One region of the Blautia sp. Marseille-P2398 genome, then DNA from elsewhere that is predicted to be linked to it. Evidence: riboswitches for the same ligand, from Rfam matches in the RefSeq annotation. Region 1 holds a riboswitch; the other holds the start of a gene.
What was found. A riboswitch is a leader RNA that binds a small molecule or an ion and turns the genes downstream of it on or off. The one in region 1 is predicted to bind tetrahydrofolate.

Region 1 (15,432 bases):
ACCTATGAGATCATGCGTGAACATGATTATGTGAAAAGGATCATGGACAGGGTTCCTTATGCATTGCCGGAAACACAGGAAAAGATGGATATTCTGGCAGCAGAGATGGAGGAATATATGGATGAGAGAATTCGAAACAAAAAATAATCAGGAGAAATTCACCTGCGGAGAATTCGAATATCAGGTCATAAGAAGTGCCAGAAAAACCATGACTCTGGAGGTTCGCAGGGATGGAAACGTAATCGTTCGCGCACCTCTCCGTACAGGTCTGCCGAGGATCAAAAGATTTGTAAACCAGAAGCAGGAGTGGGTTCTGGGATGTCTGGAACGGACAAAAGAATACCGGGAACAGAAGCCGCTGAGCGCAGATCTGAGCGAATCGAAACGAAATGTCTATATACGAAAAGCAAAAGAAACGATTACCAAAAGAGTTTCTTATTTTGCCAGACTCATGAGCGTTTCTTACCGCAATATCACCATCAGAGAACAGAAAACAAGATGGGGAAGCTGTAGCAGTGAGAAGAATCTGAACTTTAACTGGAAACTGATACTGGCACCTCCGGAAGTGCTGGATTATGTAGTGGTACATGAACTCTGCCATCTGAAGGAAATGAATCATTCGAAGGCATTCTGGGACGAGGTCGGGAAAGTAATGCCGGAGTATGAGACGTACAAGTTGTGGCTGAAAGAAAACGGATGGAAGTTATAAATATATCTTTGGGTGTTGATATTTTATAACTCTTGAAAAGAAATACTTTGATGTGAATTTAAGGGGATAAATGTTAATGAAAATGATAGCTGATCTGCACATTCATTCCAGATTTTCCATGGCGACAAGCAAAGAGGGCACGCCTGAAAATCTGGATTTCTGGGCGAGAAAGAAAGGAATTTCACTGATTGGAACAGGTGATTTCACGCATCCGGTATGGAGAGAAGAACTGAAGGAGAGACTTGTTTCAGAGGGAAACGGCCTGTATCGCCTCAGAGATGCATATGTAAAAGAAGAAAGCCGGAAATTCCCGGGAGAAGGAACACGTTTTGTTGTCTCCGGGGAAATCAGTTCTATTTATAAGAAAAATGGAAAGACCAGAAAAGTACACAATGTAATCCTGCTTCCCAGTCTGGAGGCAGCAGATGCCATGGCACAGCGTCTGGAAAAAATCGGAAATATTCACTCAGATGGTCGTCCGATTCTTGGTCTGGACAGTCATGATCTTCTGGAAATGATGCTGGATGTATGCCCGGAAGGAATTCTGATTCCGGCTCATATCTGGACACCGCATTTCTCTGTATTAGGTGCGAAATCAGGATTTGATTCTGTAGAGGAATGTTTCGAGGAACTGGCACCGTATATACATGCACTGGAAACAGGGCTTTCCTCTGACCCGGCTATGAACTGGAGAATTTCCAAACTGGACCGCTATCAGCTTGTATCCAATTCAGATGCACATTCCCCATCTAAGCTGGGGCGCGAGGCGAATCTGTTGGATATTGACTGTTCTTATGAAGGACTTTATCGGGCAATCCAGACTGGCGAAGGGCTGGAAGGAACAGTAGAATTTTTTCCTGAAGAGGGGAAATATCATTTCGATGGTCACAGAAAATGCGGTGTATCATTAAGCCCGGTGGAAGCAGAACGGCTTGGAGGAATCTGCCCTGTCTGCGGAAAGAAGCTGACCATGGGCGTAGATCACAGAGTAGAACAGCTTGCAGACAGAGCGGAAGGTTTTGTGAAAAAAGATGGTAAGAAATATGAAAGCCTTGTACCTCTGCCGGAAGTGATTTCTACATGTATGGGCTATTCCACTGCAAGTAAGAAAGTGCAGGGGTGTTTTGAACAGATGATTCAGACACTGGGGACAGAATTCGACATTCTGCGAAATGTACCGTCAGAAGATATTAAATCCTGTGCAGGAGAACGGATTGCGGAAGGAATTGAAAATGTAAGAACCGGAAATGTGAAGAGAATTCCGGGGTATGATGGGGAATATGGAAAGATTGAATTGTTTGATGAAAATTAAACATAGAATGATGAAATTATAAAACGGCCTATAAGAGAATGATTAGCGAGGAAATAGTGTATGAAGAAAATAGGGATTATTTCAGATACCCATGGCCTGCTCAGGCCGGAAATACTGGAAATTTTAAAGGGTTGCGACTGTATTATCCACGCAGGTGACGTAAACAAACCGGAAATTCTGGATACACTGCGTATGATGGGTTCTATTTATGTAGTCCGAGGAAATAACGACAAAGATTGGGCAGAGGGAATGGCGAAAACCTTACACTTTACCATAGAAGGGGTAAAATTTTTCATGACTCACAATAAAAAAGATGTAGACTGGGACTTAAAAGATACACAGATAGTCATCTTCGGACACACCCATAAATATTTCGAAAAAATAATAGACAGCCGCCTATGGCTAAACCCGGGAAGCTGCGGCCCCAGACGCTTCGACCAGGAGATTACCATGGCAGTAATGACAGTTGACAATGGAACCTATCAGTGGGAAAAGGTTGCCATGATTCCTGAAAAGTAAACAGAAGACAAAGTAGATTGGTCAGGAGGGAAGAAGAAATACACAGTAATGAAAGTGGTGATAATATGCACAAGTGGAATGAGATTACAGATGAGAATTCGCTGAAGGAATTTATGGAAAGAGTGTCGTTTTTCCATGATAGCTGTATCAAAGAGATGCATTATCTGAGCGGAGCATATGTTAATGAAAACCTGGATATGTATCCTGTAAACGATCGCAGGATTCTGAGAGTAATAATACAACGGCAGTATGAAGAAGATTCAATGATTGAAATGGAATTTCAGGGATTAAAATACTTAAAGTTATTTCCGGCAGACGAACGCTATTCATGCGAAATACTCGATTCCAATATAATTCTGAAAGAGGATTGTATCATTTGGAGCGACTGCGAAGATAAAACAGAGCTGGAAGATGGAGACACAGGAACTTTGGTATGTGCATCTAAACTTCGATGGCGTTCGATTTTCGGATATATGGGAGAGAAGAATTATTGGTAGGTGTGCCCTTTCCCACATTTTTTTTGACCCAAGGGGTGTGTAACAGCACAGTCTCTACTTCAATAATCCTTTGGATAAAGCCTTTATAATTTATGTAAAGTATATCGTATTTATTCTTTTTCGTAAAGAAGTCTGGATGGAAGCACTGCTTACCACAGTATAATATCAGTATAATATATAGAAGAAAAAGTTTTTGCAGAAAAGAATCAGGATTCTGTAAAAACTTTTTTTTTACGCAGAAACAACCTTGCAATTTGTGATGAATACGCTATAATTAAAAAACGTAATGAACCGAGATTGGTTAGACCAATATAAAGGAGTTGAATATTTGAAAAATAAAAAAGAACGAGACTGGAAGTTTATCATCGGTATGATTGTTCTGCTCGCCATTTTTGCTGTAATGGGAGGTGCTTTCTGGAATATGGTAGGAAAGCAGGCACAGATGGTCAGGGAGGAAGAGCAGAAAGAGGAAGCAAATGCTATTTCTGCAATCTATATCGAGACAGGAGAATTTTTGAAGACCGGAGTTTTTGTGGATCTGAACAATGGAACTATTTTCAGCGCAGACATACCGGCAGAGGGCATTTACAATAAAAAAGGAAAATTAATTTCCGATGATGTATTGGAAAATGGGGATAAAGTAAAGATATACGGCGATGGGATCATGCTGGAATCTTTCCCGGGACAGTATCCGGGCGTGACAAAGATCCAGAGAACCGGTCGAGCATCTCTCGAGGAAACTCAGGAGTACGAAGATCAGGTAACTGGAATGATGAAGCCTGTAGCCGTTCAGTAAGGATTAGAGGAGACTGAAAATGAAATACGTAAGACAATTCTGGATTATTTTACTGATATCCGCAATGGGAGAGGCATTACATGTTCTGATCCCGCTTCCTGTACCTGCAAGTGTGTACGGACTGGTGATCATGCTGATCGCACTGGGAACACACATTATCAGGCTGGAACAGGTCAAAGAAGCAGCTGAATTTCTCATAGAGATCATGCCGGTTATGTTTATTCCGGCAGGTGTCGGATTGCTGACAGCCTGGGGCATACTGAAACCGGTATGTGTGCCGATCATTCTGATCACAGTGATTACCACAGTTGTGGTAATGATTGTGACAGGTCGTGTCACACAGGCAGTTATTCGTATGGACAGAAAGAAAGGACAGAAAAGATCATGACACAATTTATGAGTAATTCCCTGTTTTTTGGTGCAGCGATCAGTCTGATCGCATATGAGGCAGGACTTCTTTTGAAAAGAAAATTTAAGATGGCAATTTTTAATCCACTTCTGATTGCGATCATTGCAGTAATAGCGGTGCTTTGTTTACTGCATATTGATTATGACACCTATAATCAGAGCGGTCAGTATATCAGCTACCTGCTCACACCTGCAACGGTCTGCCTGGCAGTTCCGCTGTATCAGCAGATGGAACTTCTGAAAAAGAATCTGAAAGCTGTAATCATTGGAATTGTTTCCGGTGTGCTTGCCAGTCTGGTCAGTGTGCTGATCCTTGCAAAGCTGTTCAGCCTGAGTCATGAACAGTATGTAACACTTCTTCCGAAGTCTATTACAACTGCCATCGGAATGGGCGTTTCTGAAGAACTTGGAGGTATTGTGACTATTACAGTTGCAGTTATTATTATTACCGGTGTTCTTGGAAATATGATCGCAGAGACTGTGATCAAACTTGCGCGTATTGAAGAACCAATCGCTAAGGGCCTGGCACTTGGAACCTCTGCCCATGCTATCGGTACTGCAAAGGCAATGGAGCTGGGAGAAATAGAAGGTGCCATGAGCAGCCTTGCGATTGCGGTTGCAGGTCTGCTGACAGTTGTAGGTGCATCTGTGTTTGCTCAGTTTATGTAAAAAATATAACATTAAAATCAGATAAGAGGATTGTCGTGGCAGGTGATGAGTGGCACGGCAGTCTTTTTTTATGTTATAGGAAATTACTCCGTAATGTTCCTATAACATAAAAAAGCCCTCCGGGCAGGATCGCACTGCGACGGGGAGGAATTATGTCGCTGAAGCGACCCGTCGCAGGCGGAGAATCCTGCAAGCAGGATTCTTTCTTAATTTTAAGTTTCAGAATCCGGAAAAATTTATAATGAAAAAAACGGCAAACAAATGTTCTAAAAACTCTTCCATTTTTGAAATGGGTATGTTATTATATATCAAAAGAAAGAGAATATATGTTCGGAAAATATGTTCGGACATAATCGATCAGAGGATAAGGGCGATTTTTATCTGTCTGACATGAAGGAGGAGTAAAATGATGAATGCAGTAAATACCACACAGAGAATGAGAAGAAAGGAAAGACATAAATTTTCAAGGACAATGGCAGTAATCCTGGGGCTGATCGTCACCTTGGAAGTGATGGTTGCAGGTGGTATGATATTTAATATTGATTTTCATTCTGCTGACATGGTTGCAGTAATTATGGGATTTATGGTGTTATATGCGGGGATTGTGGCAATCCTGACAGACAATTGATTACTGTACGGAAAATGTTACTGAGAACGGAGTGAACAGTAACACCGGAAAATTATGTGATAAGATATTTCCGGTAGAACATTAGACAAAAAGCATACCAGATGATATGATTAGCAGTAGATGATCAGAGAAGAGATAACGTGAAAATAATGGGACAGAAAGTAAGAAAGGGAAATTATGACTGTAAAATCAAGTCTTTTGGAAATGCTGGAGAAGAATAAAGGGGAGATACTTTCAGGTGAGAGCATTGCCGGTGAGTTGGGATGTACCAGGGCAGCAGTGTGGAAGGCAGTAAAGTCGCTCCGGGAAGAAGGGTATCATATAGAAGCAGGACCGAATAAAGGATATATGCTTGCGAAGGATACGAACCGTCTGTCGCAGGAGGGAATCCGCCTGTTTCTGGATGATCCGAAGGTTAAGATAGATATTTATGATGAACTGGAATCTACGAACCAGACTGCCAAGAAAGAAGCTATGATGGGAGAGGCCGGACATGGGGCATTTGTCATTGCCAGGAGCCAGACTGCAGGCAGGGGGCGCAGAGGCCGGGAATTCTATTCTCCTGCAGATACAGGTCTTTACATGAGTGTGATCCTGAAGCCACAGGGAACCATACATGACAGTCTGCTGATCACAACTGCGGCAGCAGTGGCAGTCTACAGAGCAGTTGCTCAGCTCTGTGGAATCCAGCTTGATATTAAATGGGTTAATGATCTGTTTCATAAAGGAAAGAAAGTCTGTGGAATACTCACAGAGGCTGTCACAGATTTTGAGAGTGGAAATATTGAGTTTGTGGTAGTTGGCATGGGATTGAACCTCTATCTGGACCAGGAGAACCTGCCGCAGAAATTAAGAAGTATAGCAGGAGCCCTTTATGAGACAAAAGAAGATGCGGAACAGACTGACCGTAATAAACTGACTGCAATGATCGTGAACGAGTTGAGAAAAGAAACAGCAGATCTGAAATTATCTCCGGATTATGTGACACATAACATGATCCCGGGACATCAGATCACAATTACAGACGGAAACTCTTCCAGACAGGCATTTGCATTGGAGATATGTAGGGACGGACGGCTGAAAGTACGGGAAGAAGATGGACAGGAGACAATATTGTCCTTTGGAGAAGTTTCGGTATCCATGTGAGGATAATGAGAATGGGATTGTTACATGAAGGTAGATTCCTTGATGTGACAATCCCATTTTGTGTCATGATTCAGAATTTGTTGTTTGTGATGAAGCATCCTCCTGAGACACTTCGGCGGCAGACTCTTTTTTCAGAGATACCGGGCTTTTGTTGTTTGCGGTGTCCGTGACATCGATATCTGTACAGCAATCAGGATTTACTGTGTCTGTGGTATTTTTAACCGCGTCAGTTTCCATATTCGGAACATTCTGCTGATACGGACGATAAGGTGTCCAGTAATGTTCTTCCTCAGTAAAGCTGTCAGGCTGTTCTTCATCCAGTGCATCCTTCTTGCGGGTGAGAATATAAATCCCTGTAAAAATGATAGCAGCTGCAATCACAAGCTGCGGCAGATGATATGTGAATCTGCTGATAACATCAGCCAGATATCCGGGTAAGATCATATAGAGGAAATCTACCAGAGTGTTCCATAGAATAGAAGCACCAAGGAAAATCAGCAGAATCGCAGTTATCTTTCCGTGATGTTTGAGCAGAGAACTGATGTCTCCTGCCAGTTCATCCATATGAAGGACATAGGAATCTTCTATGGAGTAAAATTCTTCCTCAGAAAGAGACTTCAGATTGTGCACATTAAAGAAACTGTAGAACCATATGATCGGAATCAGGAACACAAGCCAGTCCATTCCGGTACATGCTCCGATGGCAAAGACACCCCAGAATAAGAACATAATACTGATTCCCTGTTTTTTGAATCCCATGTACATTTCTCCTGCGCCTGGGATCAGGGAGAAGATAAAAAGCCAGAATCCACGTTTTTGTTTTTGCATACTTTTATTTGCCTCCATTCATTAATTTGCTGGAAAAATCACTGACATATTTTATAAAAGAGCTGGTGCCATCACCAATGTTCTGTCCGAGTTCTCTGGTGAACTGGTAGAGTCTGCCGTTTTCATGTTCGGGTAATATTCTGTCTGTCTGAGAGGAAGTATCCTGATATAAGGAAGTGAAATCCAGATTTGGGATACTGAATAAAAGCAACAGGGCAACCATCACACCGGCAGCAGTCTGAAGACTGTAATGGAGCAGCTGGATTTTGCGGGATGCTTTATTTGCTGCCCGGGCAAGCTGCACTTCACCGGAGCCTGCTTTGTCCAAAATCTGTTCCATCAGATAGGAGGGAGCAGTATCCGTACTGTTGTTTTCCTGTTCCATCATCTGATCCAGACAGAAATCGCAGTGATCAAGATGTGACAGAAACTCAATGACTTCCTGTGTGTTCATATTTCCGTTGTCAAATTCTATTAAATCCTTCTTATTAATATGCATCTAATCACCCCTTTCAAGCATTTTTTTCAGCATTGCCCTTGCGCGATAGAGCTGTGTCTGAATTGTTTTCGGATTTTTCCCTGTCTGCTGTGCAATCTCAGGTACTGATAATTCTTTGCAGAAATGCGCGTAAGCGACTTCTTTGTAAGGACTTTTCAACTGCATACACAATGCTTCTACGTGAGTGTTGGCTGCAGTTTTCATATATTCATCTTCGGGAGAGGATTGCCTGTCCGGAATCTGGGAAAAGTAGGTGTCTTCTGTTGGAATACTTCGCCGCCCGGCTGCTTTCAGATAATCCAGACACTTTCGGACAGCGATCTTACTTAACCAGGCTTTCTCATAATTACCATCAAAGCGGGAAAGGTTCTTATAGGCAGACAGAAAGACTTCCTGAGTGAGATCTTCGGCATCAAATGGATTACCGACAGATTTCAGGCAGATCGAGTATATTAAGTTCTGGTATTGCTTGATAAGATATTCCAGATATTGCTTTTCTGTGGTCATTACTGTCTCCTTTTCCCTGTTCATTTAATTATAACGCAGGAGGTGGGGAAATGGATTCAGATATTGGGAATTTTGATAAAAAGGGGACGCGCAGAAAAATAGTTTGTTTTGTGTGCGGTTTCGGACACTAAGATATTCTAAGCTGGCAAAAATCTGCTAAAGGCATGAGAAAAATGCCACAAACTCGCCGCATGGCGGCTCAGACAGTGTGTCATTTTTCTCATAACGCAGATTTTTGCCGGCTAAGAATATCTAAGTATCCTGCAAATGCACATAAAACAAACTATTTTTCTGCACTGGTTATTGGCTGTTTTGATTAACGGATTTTTTTATAGAAAATATCTCTGAGTGACGGTCTTGCGAAGCTTTTTGATTTGGTCTATACTTGATTGCAATGAAATAAAATATGGCATTTATATTTATGTGGAAGATAATGCGGGGCAATATGACAGATGAAAAAGGAGAGACAGATCATGACAGAAACAAGACGTTTATACTATGAAGATGTATATAAAAAAGAATTCACCGCAACCGTAGTAGAGTGCAGAGAGCAAAAGAAAGGTTATGCTGTCATTCTGGATGAGAGTGCTTTTTATCCGGAGGGCGGCGGTCAGCCAAGTGATGTGGGAACACTGGGGGATGCAAAGGTGACAGAGGTTCATGAGAAAGATGGAGAATTACTTCATTATACTGATAAGGCTCTGGAAGTGGGTGCGAAGGTTGAGGGAAAGATTGACTGGGTGCGGCGTTTTGATCTGATGCAGCAGCATTCCGGTGAGCATATGGTCAGCGGTATTATTCATGAGAAGTATGGTTATGATAATGTAGGTTTCCATATGGGAAGCGATGTGATCACTGTAGATTTGAATGGTATGCTGGATGACTCGCAGCTTGCAGAAATTGAGCGGGAAGTGAATGAGAGAGTGTGGGAGGATAGGGAAGTTGTAATTACTTATCCTGATGCTGAGGAACTGAAGACTATTGATTACAGAAGTAAGAAAGAATTGACAGGACAGGTTCGTATCGTAACGTTTCCGGGAGTAGACGTATGCGCCTGCTGTGGAACCCATGTGACACATACAGGTGAGATTGGAATGGTGAAGCTTCTTTCTGTAGTGAAATTCCATGATGGTATCCGTATGGAGATGATCTGCGGTAAACGTGTTCTGGATTATCTGAATATGGTGAATGAGCAGAATCATCAGATTTCCATGAAGCTTTCTGCAAAGATGGACAGAACAGCAGATGCAGTACAGCGTCTTCAGGATGAGAATTTCCGTATGAAAGGCCAGGTTGCCCGTATGGAAGAAGAGATGTTTAGGGCAGAGGCTAAGAAATGGGAAGGTGCAGGAAGTGTCCTGATCTTCAAAGAAGGTCTGGAAGCAGATTCTGTACGTAAACTTGCGGATGCAGTGATGAATACCTGTGAGGGCTGCTGTGCAGTATTTTCCAGAAATGAGGATGGAAGCTATAAGTATGCCATGGGCGAGATTGACGGGGATTTACGGCAGTATACAAAGGAAATGAATGCTGCATTAAACGGAAGAGGCGGCGGAAAACCATTCTTTGTCCAGGGGTCTGTGCAGGCAACAGAAGACGAAATCCGAAATTTTTTCGAGAAATAAAAAACGGTAGATAAAAGATTAAGTAAAATTGTGGAGCGTTATTGAGTATAGAGCTGCATAGCGAAGCGGATGAGTTTATCTGTCTGACTCTATGCTTTGAGTTAAGAAAGCAGCAGGGAAGAGGAAGAGAAACAGGAAATGTTTGGAGAATGTCATGCGCATATCATTATGGATGGCGTGAATTACCGCCATGCAATTGATATGCATAAAAATGGACTGGACGATAAGATCATAAGAGAGCATCTGAAAGCATACCAGGAACGGGGAATTGCTTTTGTGCGTGATGGTGGTGATGCGCTGGGTGTTTCTGCGAGAGCGAAGGAGCTTGCACCAGAGTATGGGATAGATTACAGAACTCCGATATTTGCCATTCACAAAGAAGGGCATTATGGTTCGATTGTGGGAAAAGGTTTTGCCACAATGGTGGAATTTCATAAGCGTGTTTTGGAGGCGAAACAGGCAGGGGCAGATTTTATTAAGATCATGACTACCGGGATTCTGGATTTTAATGAACATGGAGCGATTACCGGAACACCTCTGGATGGGTCAGAGGTAAAGGAAATGGTACATATTGCACATGAGGAAGGTATGGCTGTCATGTCCCATACCAACGGAGATTACGGAGTACAGGCAGCGGTGGCTGCCGGAGTGGACAGTCTGGAGCATGGAAACTATATGAATGAAGAAAGTCTTGCCATGCTGGCGGAGAGTGATACAGTCTGGGTTCCGACTCTGGTTACAGTGAGAAATCTTCTGGGAGACGGGCGTTATGATGATGAGACTCTGAAACCGATCATAGAATCCGCAGAAGAGAATATCAGAAAAGCATTCCGGCTGGGAATAAAAACAGCCCCCGGAAGTGATGCGGGGGCTTACAGAGTTCTTCATGGAAAAGGAATCCGGGATGAAGTTCAGTCCTTTGCAGAAATTCTGGGAGATCAGGATGCTGCATACCGCTGGCTTGCGGAAGGTGAAGCGGAAATCAAGAAGAAATTTACGGTTACTGTTCACTGGTGATATCCCGCGAGGTGTTTTGTGTGAGCGAAGGTCACAGAAAACCCGAGACATACCGCGCGGATTTATGCGATTAGCATAAATTAAGTTTGTGAAGCAAACGATACTCCTTGGGCATTGCACAAGGAGGTTCATATTTCCTGCATCGCGAAGCGTGTTGCTGAGAACGGAGTGAACAGTAACAATTTACGCATCCTGTACCTTAATTGCTGTATAAATATTAGAAGATTTTGATTTGGATGGATGGAAGGTAACACACACATAGTCGCCGTATTCCATACCGCCTGCAGTGAGATCCTGCGCGTTTTCTGTACGGAAGGTATCTATGGCACCGTCATCTGTCTGTACAGTGATGGTGTTGGCAGTACTTCCAATGATCGTGCCGGTTACTGTAAAGGAAATATGTTTGTCATTAATGGTATCAGGATCCTCACCTGTCACAGCAATAATACGGACTTCTTCCAGGGATGTTGTTTCCAGATCTCCGATATAAGTAACATTAACATGAGATCCCGGGGCAATTCCTCCCTTGAAGTAAGCGGGGATTGCTGACATATCCAGATTAAAGGAGGTGTCACTTCCGGCAGGAAGAATCCGGAGGATATTCAGATTTACTCCCTGTACAGTTGCCAGCAGCTGTTTTTCTTTATTTTCTATCTGCTCCGGTGTCTGTGTGAGTTTTGGATCCGGAGTTGGGGTAGGATCCGGTATTTCCAGATCTTTCAGATCAGAAATACTCAGTACTTTCAGGTGACTGGCATTTAAGGATACGGAAGAATCATTGGAGGTATCCGGGAATTTCCCCTTGAATGTAAGGTAAACCCAGTCACCGGCTTTGATTCCATTCTGATAATACTGTTTTGTTCCTGTGATCGGATAGGTGGCTGTTTTTCCTTTCTTTGATTTTATTGTGATGGTATTGGAAGTCAGGGAAATAACCTGCCCATGCGCAGTGCGCTTTTTCAGCTTATTTTTTTTATGAAATTCATCTACAACCTTCAGAACATGTACACTGCCTGTGTCAGTACCGGAAAGCTGACCTTCGTAAATGATACTGATCTCATCGCCGGTGATCATGCCGCCTTTACATTCCAGGGTGGCATTGGAAACATTAAATACATAGGAGGCACTGTCCGTGTTCAGAATAAGCTGGCTTCCTGAAAAATCCTGCAGGGTACCGGAAAGTTCATCCATATAGATACGGTCTTTTGTTTCGGTTTCAGTTGTGGTGTCAGATGAAGAAGTAAGTTCCCGGACGGATGTGTCTCCGGTGGATGTGAATTGTTCCAGTATGGTTTCAGGGCTGCATCCGGCAAAAGAAAAGCTAAGGCCGGCACAGACACATGCAGCAAGCAGTTTTTTCATAATATAGACAGGACCTCCGATAAATCATTCGTTTGAACATGATTCCTGCCGTATGCAATAATTATTTACAGGGAGGGATATTGCTTTCCGGCGGTTCGGGGATAAAATCAAAAATTTTCCGGTAGCTTTCCCATTCGTCATTATCTTTGGCAGGAGTGCATATCAGGCCGGTACATTCCGTACAGGCGTTGGTATTCAGGTAATTATCATAACATATATTATAAGGATTTTGGCAGTTATTTTTACATATTTCTGACATTTTTTACCTCCATGATTATAGCAGACCGGGGCGGGATATCTGTATTCATGTAATTTCTCATTTCTGAAGATGCCGGACTGCTGCATAATGTTATAGTATTAGTATATGCGGCTGTTTTATTCATAGACTTACGAGTGTTTGCAGCAATATTCTCAAGTAAAAAAAGCAGACCATTCGTATAGAATGAACAAAAAACAGCATTCAAATTTGTGAAAATAATAACGGAAAATATATTGCAATTTCTATGGATTGTGTTATAATTTCGATAAATAAATAATAGCGAAGTAGGATTTTATGCGTCAAGTGTTCACAGGCTGGGGAGTCGCCGTGAAACGAAAAGCAGAAAGCGTGCTGCTTACGATATGATTTCCGCACCCGTTGCTACATATGAGAGCATCTCATAATGTGGAGGGATTATTATTTATGTAACTACTCTATTTTTTAAACACATTATGGAGGTGTTTTTATTATGCAGAAAAAACAATATTGGAACGTAAAAACATTGGTGTTCATGGCTCTTCTGATCGCCATGCATCTGGTACTCACACGAGTTCTGGTCATTGATCTTGGTGCGTACCGTATTTCTGTGGGAAGTGTATGTACAATCCTTGCAGGTCTGTGGCTGGGACCGGTGGCAGGCGGTGTCTGTGGATTATGTGCAGATATTATCGGGTGCTTTATGAAAGGCTATGCTGTAAATCCGTTTATCACAGTTGCAGCAATCCTCTGGGGTGTGCTTCCTGCCCTTGCAAAACCATTATTTGCAAACAGAAAGAAAACAGGAAAGACAGTTGGTATCTGCGTATCTATCGTGGTAACTGCAGTTCTCAGCTCTTTGGTTCTTACAACAGCAGGACTTGTGATCATGCTTGGATATAACTTCTATGCGATCATGCCCGGAAGACTGGTACAGTTTGTAATTATGATCCCGATTTACTGTGTATTAACATGTCTGCTGTATTTCAGTCCGCTGACAGCAATGGTGGTAGGTAATACATCACCTGCAGTGCTGAAAAACAAAACAGTATAATTGAGTTACTGTTCACACACCACTATTCCGCGAGGTGTTTTGGCATGAATATGCCAAAATCCCGAGACATACAAGCCAAAATTCCATTGCCGCAGGCAATCTGGAATGAATTTTGGCTACGTTACTGTGAACGGAGTGAACAGTAACATAATTAAGTCAGAGATAAAATACAGAATAAGACTTGAATATTAAAATGATATACAACATAGTTGGCGCGAACTATGTTAAATGAATCAACTGATTCCCCGAAAAAGAAAAGTTAAAATCTATAAAAATTAAGAACTATCTGTAAAAGCAGAAAATGAAAATGCTTTACAGATAGTTCTTTTTTATTTCTCAGGCGGGAAATTTCCGTTTTCATCCGGCTGCACGCGGAACCAGTAGGTGTATAGCTGATGAAACCCCAGCGATTTATAAAGAGCGCGGGCATTGTCATTTCCTTCTACAACCTGAAGATATGCATTCTGTGCACCTTTTTTCATTCCTTCTTTCAGAAGTCCGGTGCAGATCTGACGGGCATAGCCATGTTTGCGGTATTCTTCTTTGACATGGATGGCATAGATGCCGATATAATCTCTGTCCAGAATACCAAGTCCGGTTGCGATGATCTGGTTGTCCATGCGGATGGAAGCACAGATGGTTTCCTTGAGGATTGCCTGATACATAGATGGAACAACCTTCCGGTGGATGGGATTGGTGGTGTTTTTTAAACGGAACAGACTTTCAATCCATTCGGAGGGAATATTGTCACAGAAGGTTACATCAGGATATGGAGCATCCAGCCGTGCGGCGTTCATGCTCATTGCCATGACATTGGTGGTATGCTGGATAGCATATCCACGGTTTTCCAGAACATAATCAAAGTCAGGAGAGACAAGAGGACTGATCTTAAATACAGCGGGGGTTCCCAGACGCTTATATACGCTTTCACAATATGGGATTTTTTCCCGCCAGGTGAGGGTGGAATTGCCGAACTGTTCTACGCTGTTGGTTCTGTGTGTATAAAAATAAGAAAATCTCAGGATCCAGCCGTCGTATAATTCCATCTTGTGAGATGGCCAGGCATTCAGAGACATATCTTCAATCTGTTTAATTGTAGTTTCCATAATATAAGGAAGACTCCTTTCCATAATAAGTCCGCAGATATGAGCGAGGACAGTGATTTATTATACAAAGTTCCGGGAAAATGCGCAATAGTTTATCTGTTCAGGGATTGTTATCAATGCTTTGAAGGAGAGGGAACAGTTTCTCGGCCAGAAGCTTATGCCCATACAAAGTAAGATGAATCCCGTCCGTTGTTATGGCATCAAATCCCGATTGAGTTGCTTCCTTATTAAAATAGTTATGCAGAGGCAGAAATGGAAGTCTGAATCTGACAGAGAGCTGTCGGATAATATCAGACATGGTATGGACATAGGGAATCCATGTCTCATATTCTTCCGGATGTGGAAAGATAAAGGGTTCCATAAGGATTACCTGCCTGGCATCTGCAGTGAGCAGATCCAATAATTCATTGTAATGAGTGGCAAACTCTCTTATCATCTGTTCTTTCTGAGAATCCATCCGGTCTGTGTTCATTATCAGACCGATATCATTGATGCCGATCAGCAGAGTTACAACA
Region 2 (15,432 bases), on a different contig from region 1:
CGACAGGTATAACAGCAACTGCAGGAATCGGAACGAATATGTATTTATGTAAGATTGCGATGGATATTGTAGCGAAGCATATTAAAGCAGATAAAGATGGTGTACGAATTGCAGAACTGGATGAAATGTCATACCGAAGGAAACTCTGGGGTCACAGACCTCTTACTGATTTCTGGAGAGTCGGAAAGGGATATGCAAAGAAGTTGGAAGAATATGGTCTCTATACGATGGGTGATATTGCCAGATGTTCCATCGGAAAAGAGAAAGAATTATATAACGAAGATCTGCTATATAAACTGTTTGGCGTTAATGCAGAGCTGCTGATCGATCATGCCTGGGGATATGAGCCCTGTACCATGGAAATGGTCAAGTCTTACAAACCGGAAACGAACAGTGTTTGTTCCGGGCAGGTACTTCATTGTCCTTATGACTTTGAAAAAGCAAAATTAGTCGTCAAAGAGATGACGGACCAGATGGTTTTGGATCTGGTGGATAAGAAGCTTGTGACGGACCAGATTGTGTTGACAGTTGGTTATGATATTGAGAATCTGAACAATGCCGACAGGAAAAAGCAGTATCATGGAGAGGTTACGATCGACCGTTATGGAAGAAGAATTCCGAAACATGCACATGGAACGACCAATCTGAAACGGCAGACTTCCTCAACAAAAATGATAACGGATGCAGTAATAGAGCTATATGACAGGATCGTTGACAGAAACCTGCTTATCAGAAGAATTAATATTACAGCGAACAGGCTTGTGGATGAAAATTCTGTAAAGAAAGAAGAAGTGTATGAGCAACTGGATCTTTTTACGGATTATGAGGCGCAAAGGAAAAAGCAGGAAGAGGAAGAGGCTGCGCTGGATCGTGAGAAACGTATGCAGGAAGCAATGCTCAGTATTAAAAAGAAATTTGGAAAAAACGCTGTACTGAAGGGAATGAATCTTCAGGAAGGTGCAACCGCCAAGGACAGAAATGAACAAATTGGCGGACATAAGGCGTAAAGGAGTTGAAAGAGGATGAAAAATAATTTTTATGACGATATCATCAATTTACCACATCCGGTCTCTAAGAATCATCCGCAAATGCCTCTTCGGGATCGGGCAGCGCAGTTTGCTCCTTTTGCAGCCTTGACTGGACATGATGCTGCGATAAAAGAAACAGCAAGATTAACTGATGAAAGATTGGAACTGAGTGAGGAAGTGATTGCTCAGCTGAACGAAAAAATCAACATAATCAGAAATAATATCGGTATAGAACAGGATGTATCGATAACTTATTTTATTCCCGATGCAAAAAAAGCCGGCGGATCCTATGTTACGTACTCTGGTATTGTAAAAAAAGTAGATGAATATGAGCATACCATGATCATGACAGATCAAACGGTCATTCCAATTGAACAGATAAGCGATATTAAATGTGAAGAGTGGTAAATGTGAAAATGTTTCACTGGGAAAAGTGAAAACAGAAAATGGAGGAGATGCGCCATGGCTTCATTTAATCAGAAGCTCCGTACGTTATATCTGATGGAAATCATGCTTGAACGTACCGATGATGAACATATGTTAAATACATCGGAATTATGTACGATTCTGGATCCGGGATGAGGATTGTCGGACCGGAAGATGTAAAGCAGCAGTATAAAGAATATCTGCAAAGTGTACTTCGAAACTATTAGTTCTGGCAGCAGGAAAAAATCATTCTGAAAAGTCAGAAAAAACCTTTTCTATTATCGTATTACATGGTATACTGAATACCGAAATGAATGATATGCAAAATAGGATTTTATGCGTCAAGTGTTCGGTGAATGGGGAGTTGTCACTGAAACGAAAAGTGCGTCTTACGGTATATTATCCGCACCCGTTGCAAACAATATAAGAGGATATCTCATATTGTGCTAGGGAATGTTTTCGACATACATTCTATCACAATTGGAGATATCCTTTTTAACCGAATCAAGTAAATCCCCTGCTTCAATTGCGAAAAGCAATAAGCAGTGGGTGGGGACTTGCTTGTATCAGGAGGAGTGCAAGCTCCTTCTGATAAACTGCGGAGCAGCTATTCGGTTATGAGCAAGTAGCAAAGCGGATTGCGAATATCCGCTTGACTTTGGTCAAAAGGATAATCTCCATTTCAAAAATACAAAGGAGGTTATTTTTTAATGGTTGACAAAGTGAAAATTGAGCAGGCAGTCCGTCTGCTTCTGGAAGGTATCGGTGAAGATATTACACGGGAAGGTCTGATTGATACTCCTGACAGGATTGCCCGCATGTGTGAAGAAATTTACGGAGGTCTTGGTCATGAAGCGGATCAGCATCTGTTAAAGCAGTTTCCTGTAGAAAATAATGAAATCGTGCTGGAAAAAGACATCACCTTTTACTCCATGTGTGAGCATCATCTGATGCCTTTTTATGGAAAAGCTCATCTTGCATACATCCCCAACGGCAAAGTTACCGGTTTAAGCAAACTGGCACGTACAGTAGAGGTTTATTCCAGAAGGCCACAGATCCAGGAACGGCTTACTGTTCAGATTGCAGATGCTTTGGAGCGTACTCTGGATCCAAAAGGAATTATGGTAATGCTGGAAGCGGAACATACCTGTATGACCATGCGCGGAATAAAAAAACCAGGAAGCAAAACAATCACTACTGTAACCCGTGGTGCGTTTACAGAAGATAAGGAACTGCAGAAAATGTTCCTTTCTATGGTAAAAGGATGAATAACAATTTTTCAGATATGGATCGTGTCAATCGGATCTGGAGGCACCCGGTTTATCAGGAACATTATAAAAAAATACAGGAACTTGAAAGTGAACGGATCTTCTGCCGTCATACCCCTGAACATTTTCTGGATGTTGCACGGTTGATGTACATTTATGCACTGGAGGAACATCTGGAGTTGCCCAAAGAGCTTATCTATGCAGCAGCACTTCTTCATGATATAGGACGTGCACAGCAATATCAGTACAACATTCCCCATGATATTGCAGGAGTAGAAATCGCACGGGAAATTCTGACAGATCTGCACTTTACAGAACAGGAAAAAGAACTGATTCTGTCTTCCATTGGACATCACCGAAAAGGAGATTCCTGCAGTACGCTGGCAGCACTTCTTTATAAAGCGGATAAGCAGTCCAGAAATTGTTTTTTATGTTCCGCTGCTTCCGAATGCTATTGGTCTGATGATAAAAAAAATATGAAAATTGAATACTGATCTTCTTCATAAGCACAAAAGAAAGGATGGGTTCTGCTCATGAAAATTGGAAACCGTTTTTTTGATACTAAGAATCATACTTACATAATGGGAATTTTGAATGTTACCCCTGATTCCTTTTCTGACGGCGGCAAATGGAATCATATGGATGAAGCTTTGAAACATACAGAGGCAATGATTGCTGATGGTGCAGATATTATTGATATCGGAGGCGAATCTACACGTCCCGGTCATACTCCTGTCAGTGCTGACGAGGAAGCACTGAGAGTTCTTCCTGTTATTGAAGCGGTCAAAAAACATTTTGACATTCCTGTTTCTGTAGATACTTTTAAGAGCAGTGTTGCTGAAAGCTCTATCCAGGCAGGAGCTGACCTGGTTAACGATATCTGGGGATTAAAATATGATCCGAAAATGGCAGCTGTGATCGCAAAATATGATGTGGCCTGTTGCCTGATGCACAACAAATCTAATACAGAATATCAAAACTTTCTCATTGATATGCTCGCCGAAACACAGGAATGTGTCAATCTTGCAAGACAGGCTGGCATTAAAGATGAAAAAATCATGCTTGATCCGGGAATTGGTTTTGGAAAAACATTTGAAATGAATCTGGAAGCAATGAATCACCTGGAGCTTTTTCAGAATCTGGGATTTCCGGTTCTCCTTGGTACATCCCGCAAATCCATGATCGGACTGGCACTGGATCTTCCTGTAGATCAGCGCGTGGAGGGGACTTTGGCTACCAGTGTAATTGGCGTAATGAAGGGATGCTCTTTTGTCCGTGTCCACGATGTTAAAGAAAACAAGCGTGTGATCCAGATGACAGAAGCAATCCTGGGACGCAGATAAATTACTGGCACAAAACAGATGGTAAATATAAATAACATACAGAAAGGATTTGCTGTTATGGATGAGACCAGATTAGACAAAATAGAAATTAAAGAGCTGGAGGTTTTTGCAAACCATGGTGTATATCCCGAGGAAAATGTTCTGGGACAGAAATTTGTTATTTCTGCCACGCTTTTTACCAGAACACGTCTGGCGGGATTAACCGATGAGTTGTCTGCTTCCATAAACTATGGCGAAGTCAGCCATATGATCACTGATTTCACCAGAAAACATACTTATAAACTTCTGGAATCTCTTGCAGAGAATCTTGCAGAAATGCTTCTTTGCTCTCTTTCCGGACTTGAAAAAATTACTCTGAAGATTGAAAAGCCCTGGGCACCGGTTGGTCTTCCTTTGAAAACCGTATCTGTGGAAATTACACGGAAATGGCATACTGCTTACATTGCTTTTGGCTCTAATATGGGTGATAAAAAGATGTATATAGACAATGGGATCCGTGGTCTGGCAGAGACAAAAGGATGCCGTATAGAGGCAATTTCCGATTATCTTATTACAGAACCTTACGGAGTTACTGATCAGGATGAATTTTTAAATGGAGTTCTGAAAATGCGGACACTTCTTACTCCTGGAGAATTGCTTGTGAGACTGCATCAGTTAGAACAGGCGGCAAACAGGGAACGTATCATCCACTGGGGACCAAGGACACTGGATCTGGATATCCTGTTTTATGATCAGGAAATTATTGATATGCCAGATCTTCATATTCCTCATATTGATCTGCACAACCGCGATTTCGTTCTTGTACCAATGAATCAGATTGCTCCGTATCTGCGACATCCTGTGTTAAATCAGACCATTTCGCAGCTTCTGGACAGCCTTCTGAACAAATCTGAAAATACTGCAAAATAAAGTGAACAGTAACCAGTAACGATATTTTGTTGAATGTTCCATTGATATTTACTTTGCCATTTTTTACAAACAGTGCTATGATATATTCAATGGAAATTCTATAAAAGAGAAAACATCTACAGGAGGGCAAAAAATTATGAAAATCAGACGCGAAGAACACATGGCAGGTGGAAATGGTCACGTAATCATCAAAGAAATCCTTGATGCAGAACAGTTGAATGGTAAATGTGGACTGTATGCACAGGTAACCCTGGAGCCGGGATGTTCACTGGGATATCATGAACATCATGGAGAAAGTGAAACCTACTATATTTTACAGGGACAGGGCGAATACAATGACAACGGTACCTATCGTCCGGTAAAAGCCGGAGATATTACATTCACACCGGACAATCATGGACATGCACTTGCAAATACAGGAAATACAGATCTGGTTTTTATGGCTCTGATCATTAAAGACTGATATAAAAGCAGCAGCACATATTTCTTATGGAAATAATGACTGCTGTTTTTATTACCAGGACAGACTGATTATAATAAAAAATAGTATAAATCAGGTAGCATTTTAGCCGAATCAAGTAAGTCCCCTGCTTCAATTGCGAAAAGTAATAAGCAGTGGGTGGGGACTTGCTTGTATCAGGAGGAGTGCAAGCTCCTTCTGATAAACTGCGAAGCAGTTATTCGATTATGAGCAAGTAGCGAAGCGGATTGCGAATATCCGCTTGATTAATCATTCAAATGGAGAATCAAACTATGTACAGAAAAACAGCAAAGAAGTTACTGAAATTCATAGAGAAAAGCCCCACTGCATTTCAGGCAGTGACGGAGATGACCAAAAGGCTTGACAAAGAAGGCTTTGAAGAATTGAAAGAGGAGGATCACTGGAAGCTTAAAAAAGGCGGAAATTATTATGTGACCAGAAATCATTCTGCGATCATAGCTTTTTCCATTCCGCAGAAGCCTGTGTGGAAGTTTCATATTATGGCAAGCCACAGTGATTCCCCTTCCCTTAAGATTAAGGAGAATCCTGAGATAGAGGTGGAGAATGCTTATATCAAACTGAATGTGGAGCGTTACGGTGGAATGATTCTGTCTCCATGGTTTGACAGACCTCTGTCAGTGGCAGGAAGGCTGATCGTCCGTCAGGATGGAAAAATCAGAGAGAAGATGGTGGCTGTGGACAGAGATCTGCTGGTTATTCCTAATCTTGCCATTCATATGAACAGGGAAGTAAATGACGGATATAAATATAATGTGCAGAAGGATATGCTGCCTCTTTTCAGCGATAAGGAAGGAAAGGGCAGATTTATGGAAACTGTGGCTGAGGCCGCAGAAGTAAAGACAGAAGATATTCTGGGACATGATCTGTTTCTTTATGACAGAACTCCGGGTACTCTGTGGGGAGTAAATGAGGAATTTGTTTCTGCACCCAGACTGGATGATCTGCAGTGTGCATTCTCTTCTATGGAGGGATTCCTGCAGGGAAATCGTGAAGAAAGCATTTCTGTACATTGTGTGCTGGATAATGAAGAAGTGGGAAGCAGTACAAGACAGGGCGCTGCTTCTGCTTTCCTGAAGGATACTCTGATGCGGATCAATATGGGACTGGGACGTACCCAGGAGGAATATTATATGGCACTTGCAGACAGTTTTATGATTTCTGCAGATAATGCTCATGCTCTCCATCCAAACTATACGGATAAGACAGATCCGGTAAACCGTCCGGTGCTGAATGAGGGAATCGTGATCAAGTACAATGCAAACCAGAAATATTGTACAGACGGAGTGTCCGCTGCAATTTTCAAGGATATCTGTGACAGGGCAAAGGTGCCGTACCAGACCTTTGTGAACCGTTCGGATATGGCAGGCGGATCCACGCTGGGAAATATTTCCAATACCCAGGTTCCTGTGAAAACAGTGGATATCGGTCTGGCACAGCTTGCCATGCATTCTGTATATGAAACAACAGGTGCGAAAGATACAGAGAGCCTGGTTAAGGCAGCGACAGTGTTTTTTGCATAGTTTGCAGGTACACTGGCAGATAAACGTAAATATAAAAATCAGGAGATAAGAAAGTGAACAGAAAAGCAGTGTTTTTTGATGCAGACGGAACACTCTGCGATATGGAAAAGGGTGTACCCCAGAGCACAAAGGAGGCATTGAAGAAATTAAGAGAAAACGGTCATGACGCATGGCTTTGCACAGGCAGGAGCAGGGCCTTTGTTTCCCGGTATCTGGAAGAGCTTCCGTTTACCGGTATGATCAGTGCCTGCGGGGCTACCATTGAAAAGGATGGAGAACGTCTTTTTAATAAAGAGATGCCCCCGGAAGTTGCAAAAAAATCAGTGGAAATCCTGCGCAGATATGGTCTGGTCCCGGTTATGGAAGGTGCAGATTTCATGTATTATGATAAGGATGAATATAATACAGATGTGAACTGGTATACGGATCTGATCACAGAATCTTTAGGATCTAAATGGCGTCCCATCAGGGGAAATGAAGATTGTATGCGCATTAATAAGATCAGTGCCAAAATGATAAAAGGCTGTGATGCAGAAGCTGCCTGTAGGGAACTGAGTGAGTATTATGACATTATCCGTCATGAGAGTGGTTCAGGGATTGCGGGAACCACCATTGAACTTGTCCCAAAGGGCTTTAACAAGGCAGTGGGGATCTCGGCAGTGTGCAGACTCTTTGATATTCCATGGGAGGATACGATCGTGTTTGGAGACAGCAATAATGATCTCGCCATGTTTGAATATGCGGCCGTGAAGGTTGCCATGGGAAATGGTTCAGAGAAAATAAAAGCTCTGGCTGATCATATTACACAGGATATGTTCCATTATGGAATCAGAAACGGACTGGAATATCTGAAGCTAATATAAACATAAAAAGCCTGGGCTCAGATCAGTCCCAGGCTTTTGCATATATAAAGCCAGATTGTCATGGTAAAGGAGCTTAACAGAGTGGTAGTCATAACCACACCGGAAGTAAAATCGCCGTCATAATCCATGTTTTTGGCCATGATATAACAGCTTACAGTAGTGGCAGAACCAAGCATGATAATGATCGCAACCAGCATATCATGGGAAAATCCCAGAAGCACAGCCAGTGGAAGAAATACAGCTTCATATCCCACAAGCTTCAGAAAGCTACATGCGATCAGTGGTTTCGGCCTTGCGAATGCCTTGCCGAATTTCAGTGCGCCACCCATGGCCATCAGCCCAAGAGGAGTCGCTGTTTTTCCGAGATTATCTACGGCAGTATTCAGAATTGTTGGCATTGGCAGATGAAGCAGCGACCATACCATACCTGTCAGGATACCAAGGATAATAGGGTTCGTGGCGATTCCTTTCAGGGTTCGGATAAGTTTTGCGGTATCAAGTTTACCGCCGCCGGGAGCGAACAGTGACAGTGTTATAACTGCCATCACATTATAAAGCGGCACACTTCCGATGATCATAAGTGGTGCCATTCCTGCGTTTCCGTAAAGATTCTGGATAATTGCAATTCCAAGGATCGCAGCGCTGCTCCGGTAAGAAGCCTGGATAAATTCGCCCTGGATATTTCGCGGTTTCAGCAGATAGGAAAGTCCTGTGGAAATTCCGATACTGATCAGTGTGACAAAGAAGCAGAACAATACAAATTTCGTATTCCATACACTGTAGAAATCTGACTTTGCAATATCCAGAAACAAAAGCGCAGGCAGAGCTGCATTAAATACGAACTTATTCAGACGGCTGACAAAGGTGTCATCAAAGAGTCCGATCTTCCGAAAAAAGAGCCCGAGCATCAGGGTGAGAAAAATCGGGATTGTAGCATTAAGACAGAAAATAAGATTCTCCATTTTCATAAATCCTTTCAAAAAATAATTTCTGTACAAAAAGTACGGTTCATAAGGTGATTGCTATATCACAATAACACCATGATTATAAACGTTTGACAGGAATTGTCAAATTCCGATTTCTGTGTTATTCTGAAAAAAATGGTTGCTGTTCAGTATGCCTTGCAGATTGTGGGAATGATTTTTCAGACACGCTCTAAGAGCAGAGTGAACAGTAATAAAATTGCAGACAGTGGAGTGGTGGATCATGAAGTATGGAAAGATAAGGATAGAAGATGGATTTCTGGTTTTTACCAGACATATGATGATAAACAATCTTCCATGTAAAGACATTGTATGGGCATATATGCGAAAAGAGGGAGCAGATGAAGGTGATGACAGACAGCTGAGTGTAAATTATCTTGTAATTGTTACCAGACGTAAGAAGAGATACAAGTTCGATATGACAGAAAAAGAGATTCATGAGTGTATCCGCATTCTTAAGATATTAAACCCGGATATGGCAACAGGTTTCCCGAAGGGCGGCAGGATATCTCTTCATAGTCTGCCGAATACCAGAGATCTGGGTGCGATCGTTACAGCTGATGACAGACACATCCTGCCGAGGAGGCTTCTGAGAAGCGGGGAACTTTATCATATTTCAGAGAGCGATAAGAACAGACTCAGAGAAGAATACAATCTGAAGACGGTGATCGACCTGCGTTCGGCAGAAGAGAGAAAATGTAAACCGGATACTATTATAGCAGAAGTAGAATACTACCATGTACCGGTTGTGGATGAGGATGTGCAGGTTATCAGCAACAGAGAACAGTTTGTGAAAATGCTTGCAGGACTCCCGGATGATATGGAAGAATATATGATCAGACAGTACAGGAATTTATGCATGGATCAGTTGGTGTTGAAACAGTATGCGAAGTTTATCGATATTCTTTTCAGGCAGGAAAAAGGTGCTGTTTTGTGGCATTGCGGAACTGGAAAGGACCGTACAGGGATCGGGACTGCTTTTCTGCTCAGTCTGCTGGGGGTGGAGGAAGATGTGATATATGAAGACTATCTGCGCACAAACCGTTATATGGAGCCCAAACTGGTATATATGCAGAGACTTGTACAGACCTGGCCGGAGGCAGATGAGAAAATGACCGAGAAGCTTCCGATTATATATAATGTAAAAGAGGAGTATCTGGCTGCTGTTTTTGAAACAGTGAAAAAGACTTATGGTTCTATGGAAAAGTTTTTCCAGACCGTATTTTATCTGAAACCGAAAATGATCGAAGAGTTCAGAAATAAATATCTGATATAGGCAGTTAATTCGATGTTTTTACAAAAGCTGTCACAGAAAGACATTTGTTTTTGTGCGAAAAATTTATTGACAAAATCACGATTATTGATATAATGGTAACCATACGAGCTATTTATTATATTAACGTGGTGAAAATGTACACGTTGAAAGCAGGTGGGACATGCAGAAGAGAGTATTATCCCTGTTAGTAGATAATACTGCAGGTGTAACAACCAGAGTATCTGGATTATTCAGCCGCAGAGGCTATAACATCGACAGCATTACCGGAGGTGTAACAGCGGACGAGCGTTTTTCCAGAATTACCGTTGTGTGCAGCGGGGATGAACTGATTCTGGAGCAGATCACGAATCAGCTTGCCAAGCTTGTAGATGTAAGAGATATTAAGATCCTGGAGCCGGACAACAGCGTATGCCATGAATTAATGATGATCAAGGTGGCTGCGAAACCGGAGCAGAGACAGGGACTCATTTCCATAGCGGATGTTTTCCATGCGAAAGTTGCAGACGTAAGTGTGGATTCCATGATATTGGAGATGACAGGCAACCATAATAAATTGGAAGCATTTCTTGAGCTGATGGGTGATTACGAGATTCTCGAACTTGCACGTACAGGAATGACCGGTTTATCAAGAGGTTCGCAGGATGTAACCTATTTCTGATGAAAGACAGGAAGGCTTTTCGGAACGCAGGAAATTGAAAAATATCTCAGAAACAGTACATATTATAGTTTGCTAGGGGAGCATCCCTTAACGATAAATTTTTTTACGATTAGCAGGAGGAAAATAAAATGGCTAACAAGATTTTTTATCAGGAAGATTGTAATTTAAGCTTACTGGATGGTAAAAAAATTGCAATTATTGGATACGGAAGCCAGGGACATGCACATGCTCTGAACTTAAAGGATTCCGGATGTGATGTCATTATCGGTCTTTATGAAGGCAGCAAATCCTGGAAGAGAGCTGAAGAGCAGGGCTTTAAGGTATATACAGCAGCTGAAGCAGCTAAACAGGCAGATATCATCATGATTCTTATCAATGATGAATTACAGGCTAAACTTTACAAAGAATCCATCGAGCCAAACCTTGAAGAAGGCAACATGTTAATGTTTGCTCATGGTTTCAATATCCATTTCGGATGCATCAAACCACCAAAGAATGTTGACGTTACAATGATCGCTCCTAAAGCACCTGGTCATACAGTAAGAAGTGAGTATCAGGCTGGAAAAGGAACACCTTGTCTTATCGCTGTAGAGCAGGATTACACAGGAAAAGCTCAGGATCTTGCACTGGCATATGGTCTTGGAATCGGCGGAGCAAGAGCTGGTCTTCTTGAAACTACATTCCGTGTAGAGACAGAGACAGACCTCTTTGGTGAGCAGGCTGTACTTTGCGGTGGTGTTTGCGCACTTATGCAGGCTGGTTTCGAAACACTTGTTGAAGCTGGTTATGATCCAAGAAATGCATACTTTGAATGTATTCATGAAATGAAGCTGATCGTAGACCTGATTTATCAGTCAGGATTCGCAGGAATGAGATATTCTATCTCCAACACTGCTGAATATGGCGATTACATCACAGGACCTAAGATCATCACAGAAGATACAAAGAAAGCTATGAAGAAAATTCTTTCTGATATCCAGGATGGTACATTTGCAAAAGACTTCTTACTTGATATGTCTGATGCAGGTGCACAGGTTCACTTCAAAGCTATGAGAAAGAAAGCTTCTGAGCATCAGTCTGAGAAAGTTGGCGAAGAAATCCGTAAACTTTACAGCTGGAATGGCGAAGACAAACTTATCAACAACTAATCTGAATATGATTAAATTAAAATCCCCTGCTGAATGGCAGGGGATTTTTTATGTTATAGGAAATTACTCCGTAATGTTCCTATAACATAAAAAAGCCCTCCGGGCAGGATCGCACTGCGACGGAGAGGAATTATGTCGCTGAAGCGACCCGCCGCAGGCGGAGAATCCTGCAAGCAGGATTCTTTCTTGTATGTACTGACTCAATGATGGTTGTTTGTTCTGTATTATGCAATTCTTAAGATTATGCATAATATAATAAGATGCAAATCAATCTCAACGTTTTATAATTCGATAATCTGCCCTTTTTCTACGTCATATCTGCAGTACTTACCATTTCCGGAAATAAATGGCTGATATGTATCTGTCCTGTTATCTTTAAGATATACAATTCCGGTAGCGATCATCTCCACTAATGAAAAGCGTTCGCTGAGACTGGAAATCCACTTATATGTTTTGTCCTTTGATGAATTTGCCATAACCATATTGTAGGCATGTCCGTCTTCGGTGGCTTCCAGAGAAAAATATACTTTCTCTGCCTTATCAGGAGCATCAAAGACCTGACTTGTAATATAGGAAGAAAAATTGGTGCTTACAAAATTTCGGAAAGATTTTATATCATAAGTAATTCCGGATACTTCGTCTGTGATTTTATCTCCGCGTTCCAGACGAGTTCTAATAATCTTTAGTACCTCTACAGTCCAGTTGATAAAAGAGATACTACTGTAATTCATACTTTCCATCAACTGTTCGATTAGTTTGCGTGACAGGATATTGGAGCGTATTGCCTCATCATAAAGTTCTCTGTTCATGACATTTTCCCTCTTTTTTGATTATTTGTAACTATTCAGCAGTCTACTATCCCGCGAGGTGTTTTGGCATGAACATGCCAAAATCCCGAGACATACAAGTCAAAATCCCATCGCCGAAGGCGATTTTTAATGGATTTTGACTCGTAACTGTGAAGGTACTGAACAGTTACGATTATTTTATGTTTGTTATAGTGTTTCCGCACATTTCTATGTTATACTGATTATAAATCTGTTTGTTGTAAAATGCAACAAAAAACGGACGAATAAATAAAAATATTTGTGAACAGTAACGAATATATTGTTGCCTGTATTTTTGTTTCTCGGAACGATAATGAGACATAAGGAAAATTGAGGAGGATAAAATGGAGATAGAAGAAGAGTTTATTTCGGGATTTTGCAGAACATGTAATGGAGGGCAGACTGTCTGCTGCGAATATACGATGGAAGGAGATAAAAGAACCCTCACATTTATGGATTGTGCACATGACAGATGTGTGAATTATGCTGCCTGTGAAATCTACAAACAGGCACATGAAATGGAACGATAAGAATATGTGAGGGTGTACGAAAAGCAGTGAACTGCGAAATGTATTGCTGAGAACGGAGGGGATAGTAACCCGCAAATGCTGTAATTATCGGATTAACCGGAGTTAGAATCAAACATATATGAAAAATAGGCATCTTTGAATGCAGAATAGTTATTTCTGGAAATAGGGACAGAGGAAATGCCGGTAGTGACCATAGTTCTTGTGAACTGTTTTATGTGGGACAGGTTTACAATATAGCTTCGGTGACATTTAAAGAATCCTTTTTCCGGAGTAAAGACCCCTTCACACTTTACAAATAATTCGCGGATTTTTAAAGTAGTTCCATTTGAAAGGCAGACCAGAACCTGTTTATTCTGAGCTTCCAGATAATCTACATCATTGAGCGTAATTGAGCAGAATCCGTCTGCAGTATGTGCGACGAAAGTTTCAGCCGGAACATGATAAGTTTTAAAAAAATCATCCATAACAGAAAAAAGTTTCAGAGTATTTACTGGTTTTAAAAGATAATGAAAAGCTTTTACATCATAGGAATCCAGGGCAAATTCTCTGGAAGAAGTCAGAAAAATCACAGGAACAGTCAGTCCCATGCTGCGTATTTCTCTTGCTGTATCTATGCCGTTTAATAATGGCATGATGATGTCGAGAAAAATCAGATCTACCGGAATTGTCCGGAGAGCTGTTAACAGATCATCACCGTTGGAATATGGATACAGGGTAAGTGAAAAATCATTTTTTTCCGCCCAGTGCGTCAGAAGTGAACTTAATTCCCGGGTAAAGAGTATTTCATCATCACAAATTGCAATATTCATAATTTTTATCAAAACCTTTCTGTGAGTGAATAAATGTTATGTATTGTATCCGGCAGTGGAAATCCTGTGTCAGATGATAATTCGCAGGACAAAGCAATGGTCCACGATAGAAAAATGACACTGTCCATGCAATTGTTCCACATAATAAATAATACTCCTGACACCGATTCCATGCCCGTTTCTGGTAGAAACCGGAACTCCATCTACAAATGCCGGAATTTTTTCTACGGGATTTTCCAGTTGGAACAGAATGTGATTCTTTTTCTGTGAAAGAGTAAGCCGGGCCCATTTTGAAGGTGATTCCAGCTGCTCCAGTGCATGCATGGAGTTTTCCAGCGCATTGGACAGGATTGTACAGAGGGACAGATCGGAGCATGGAAGTTCTTTTCCTGTAGAAACATTGCATATAAGAGACAATCCTCTGTCTGTGAAACGGGAATGATAAATGGAAAGCACAGAGTTCAGCATTTCATTTCCGGAATAGGCGGCGATGATCGTATCGTCATATGCAGAATTAATTTCATGGATGTATTCCTGTGCTTTATCCGGATGTCCGTTTTGCAGCTGGGTCAGAATAATACTCAGATGGTGGCGCATATCATGCCGCAGGATCGCCAGTCTCTGGCTGCTGATCTTTACCTGTTCAATTTCGTTTTGCATGGATTGAAGCTGCATTTCACGAAGATTGCTGTATTGCGTTATCTCCTGTTTATTCTCATATTCCTGAAAGTAGATGATGAGAAATACCAGGTAGGCAATGCAGAATGCAAATCCCATGAACTCAACAACTGCTTTATTTCCGGAATAAAGTAAAGTTGAAAACTTGGTGGAAGCATAATCAAAAACGTAATATACAAATGGCAGGAAACCGATGATGGAAAGCTCACGTGCATTTTTTGTAAAAATTGTTTTTGTAGATCGAAATACATATCGATAAAGAAGGACAAAAGTTAAGGTTGTTGTTAAGATCCGCACGGAATAATAACACCACTGTAATCCTGTTATTGCCAAAGCGAATAATCCGGTCCAGTTGCTTATCTGGCAACACAGATAGGCAGAAAAGACAGAAACAGCGGAAGAAATCAGAGGATACTTATAATGAACGGAGAGGAATAAAACCAATGGAAAATGTACGATCAGAGGATAGGACATATTTGCAAGAGTTTCCCCAAATAATGCCAGATCAATTACATATAACAGTCCCTGCCCTAAAAATAACAGAAACATAGTCAGGATATTTTTTCTGATCGGTTTGATCCCAAGAAAAAATGCAGAACAGTAAATTCCAAAGAGCATGGTAGTGACACCATGAACAGCAGATAAAATCTGTTCAGACATAACA

Region 2: linked by a shared signal. The riboswitch ahead of folE (GTP cyclohydrolase I FolE) and the one ahead of ACESZG_RS14505 (folate family ECF transporter S component) in region 1 are both predicted to bind tetrahydrofolate.

The regions. Positions count from the first base shown of each region.
Region 1 covers NZ_CAXSTD010000013.1:70,357-85,788, reverse strand. Annotated here, with positions in the region: gene ACESZG_RS14585 (HD domain-containing protein) at 1-147, shown strand, start outside; gene ACESZG_RS14580 (YgjP-like metallopeptidase domain-containing protein) at 122-709, shown strand; partial or broken gene ACESZG_RS14575 (endonuclease Q family protein) at 786-2,012, shown strand; gene ACESZG_RS14570 (metallophosphoesterase) at 2,082-2,540, shown strand; gene ACESZG_RS14565 (hypothetical protein) at 2,606-3,037, shown strand; gene ACESZG_RS14560 (hypothetical protein) at 3,366-3,833, shown strand; gene ACESZG_RS14555 (CidA/LrgA family protein) at 3,853-4,221, shown strand; gene ACESZG_RS14550 (LrgB family protein) at 4,218-4,910, shown strand; gene ACESZG_RS14545 (hypothetical protein) at 5,317-5,538, shown strand; gene ACESZG_RS14540 (biotin--[acetyl-CoA-carboxylase] ligase) at 5,716-6,684, shown strand; gene ACESZG_RS14535 (hypothetical protein) at 6,748-7,512, opposite strand; gene ACESZG_RS14530 (hypothetical protein) at 7,517-8,011, opposite strand; gene ACESZG_RS14525 (RNA polymerase sigma factor) at 8,012-8,518, opposite strand; gene ACESZG_RS14520 (alanine--tRNA ligase-related protein) at 8,992-10,143, shown strand; gene ACESZG_RS14515 (amidohydrolase family protein) at 10,282-11,160, shown strand; gene ACESZG_RS14510 (hypothetical protein) at 11,344-12,522, opposite strand; THF riboswitch at 13,060-13,164, shown strand; gene ACESZG_RS14505 (folate family ECF transporter S component) at 13,251-13,811, shown strand; gene ACESZG_RS14500 (GNAT family N-acetyltransferase) at 14,141-14,917, opposite strand; gene ACESZG_RS14495 (GDSL-type esterase/lipase family protein) at 15,018-15,432, opposite strand, start outside.
Region 2 covers NZ_CAXSTD010000002.1:312,480-327,911, reverse strand. Annotated here, with positions in the region: gene ACESZG_RS04200 (DNA methylase) at 1-1,007, shown strand, start outside; gene ACESZG_RS04195 (hypothetical protein) at 1,023-1,436, shown strand; THF riboswitch at 1,775-1,871, shown strand; gene folE (GTP cyclohydrolase I FolE) at 2,165-2,722, shown strand; gene ACESZG_RS04185 (HD domain-containing protein) at 2,719-3,216, shown strand; gene folP (dihydropteroate synthase) at 3,256-4,065, shown strand; gene folK (2-amino-4-hydroxy-6-hydroxymethyldihydropteridine diphosphokinase) at 4,123-4,974, shown strand; gene ACESZG_RS04170 (cupin domain-containing protein) at 5,111-5,437, shown strand; gene ACESZG_RS04165 (M18 family aminopeptidase) at 5,728-6,996, shown strand; gene ACESZG_RS04160 (HAD family hydrolase) at 7,050-7,859, shown strand; gene ACESZG_RS04155 (AEC family transporter) at 7,877-8,821, opposite strand; gene ACESZG_RS04150 (tyrosine-protein phosphatase) at 9,066-10,118, shown strand; gene ilvN (acetolactate synthase small subunit) at 10,279-10,776, shown strand; gene ilvC (ketol-acid reductoisomerase) at 10,905-11,924, shown strand; gene ACESZG_RS04135 (hypothetical protein) at 12,206-12,733, opposite strand; gene ACESZG_RS04130 (hypothetical protein) at 13,096-13,281, shown strand; gene ACESZG_RS04125 (LytTR family DNA-binding domain-containing protein) at 13,374-14,090, opposite strand; gene ACESZG_RS04120 (sensor histidine kinase) at 14,160-15,428, opposite strand.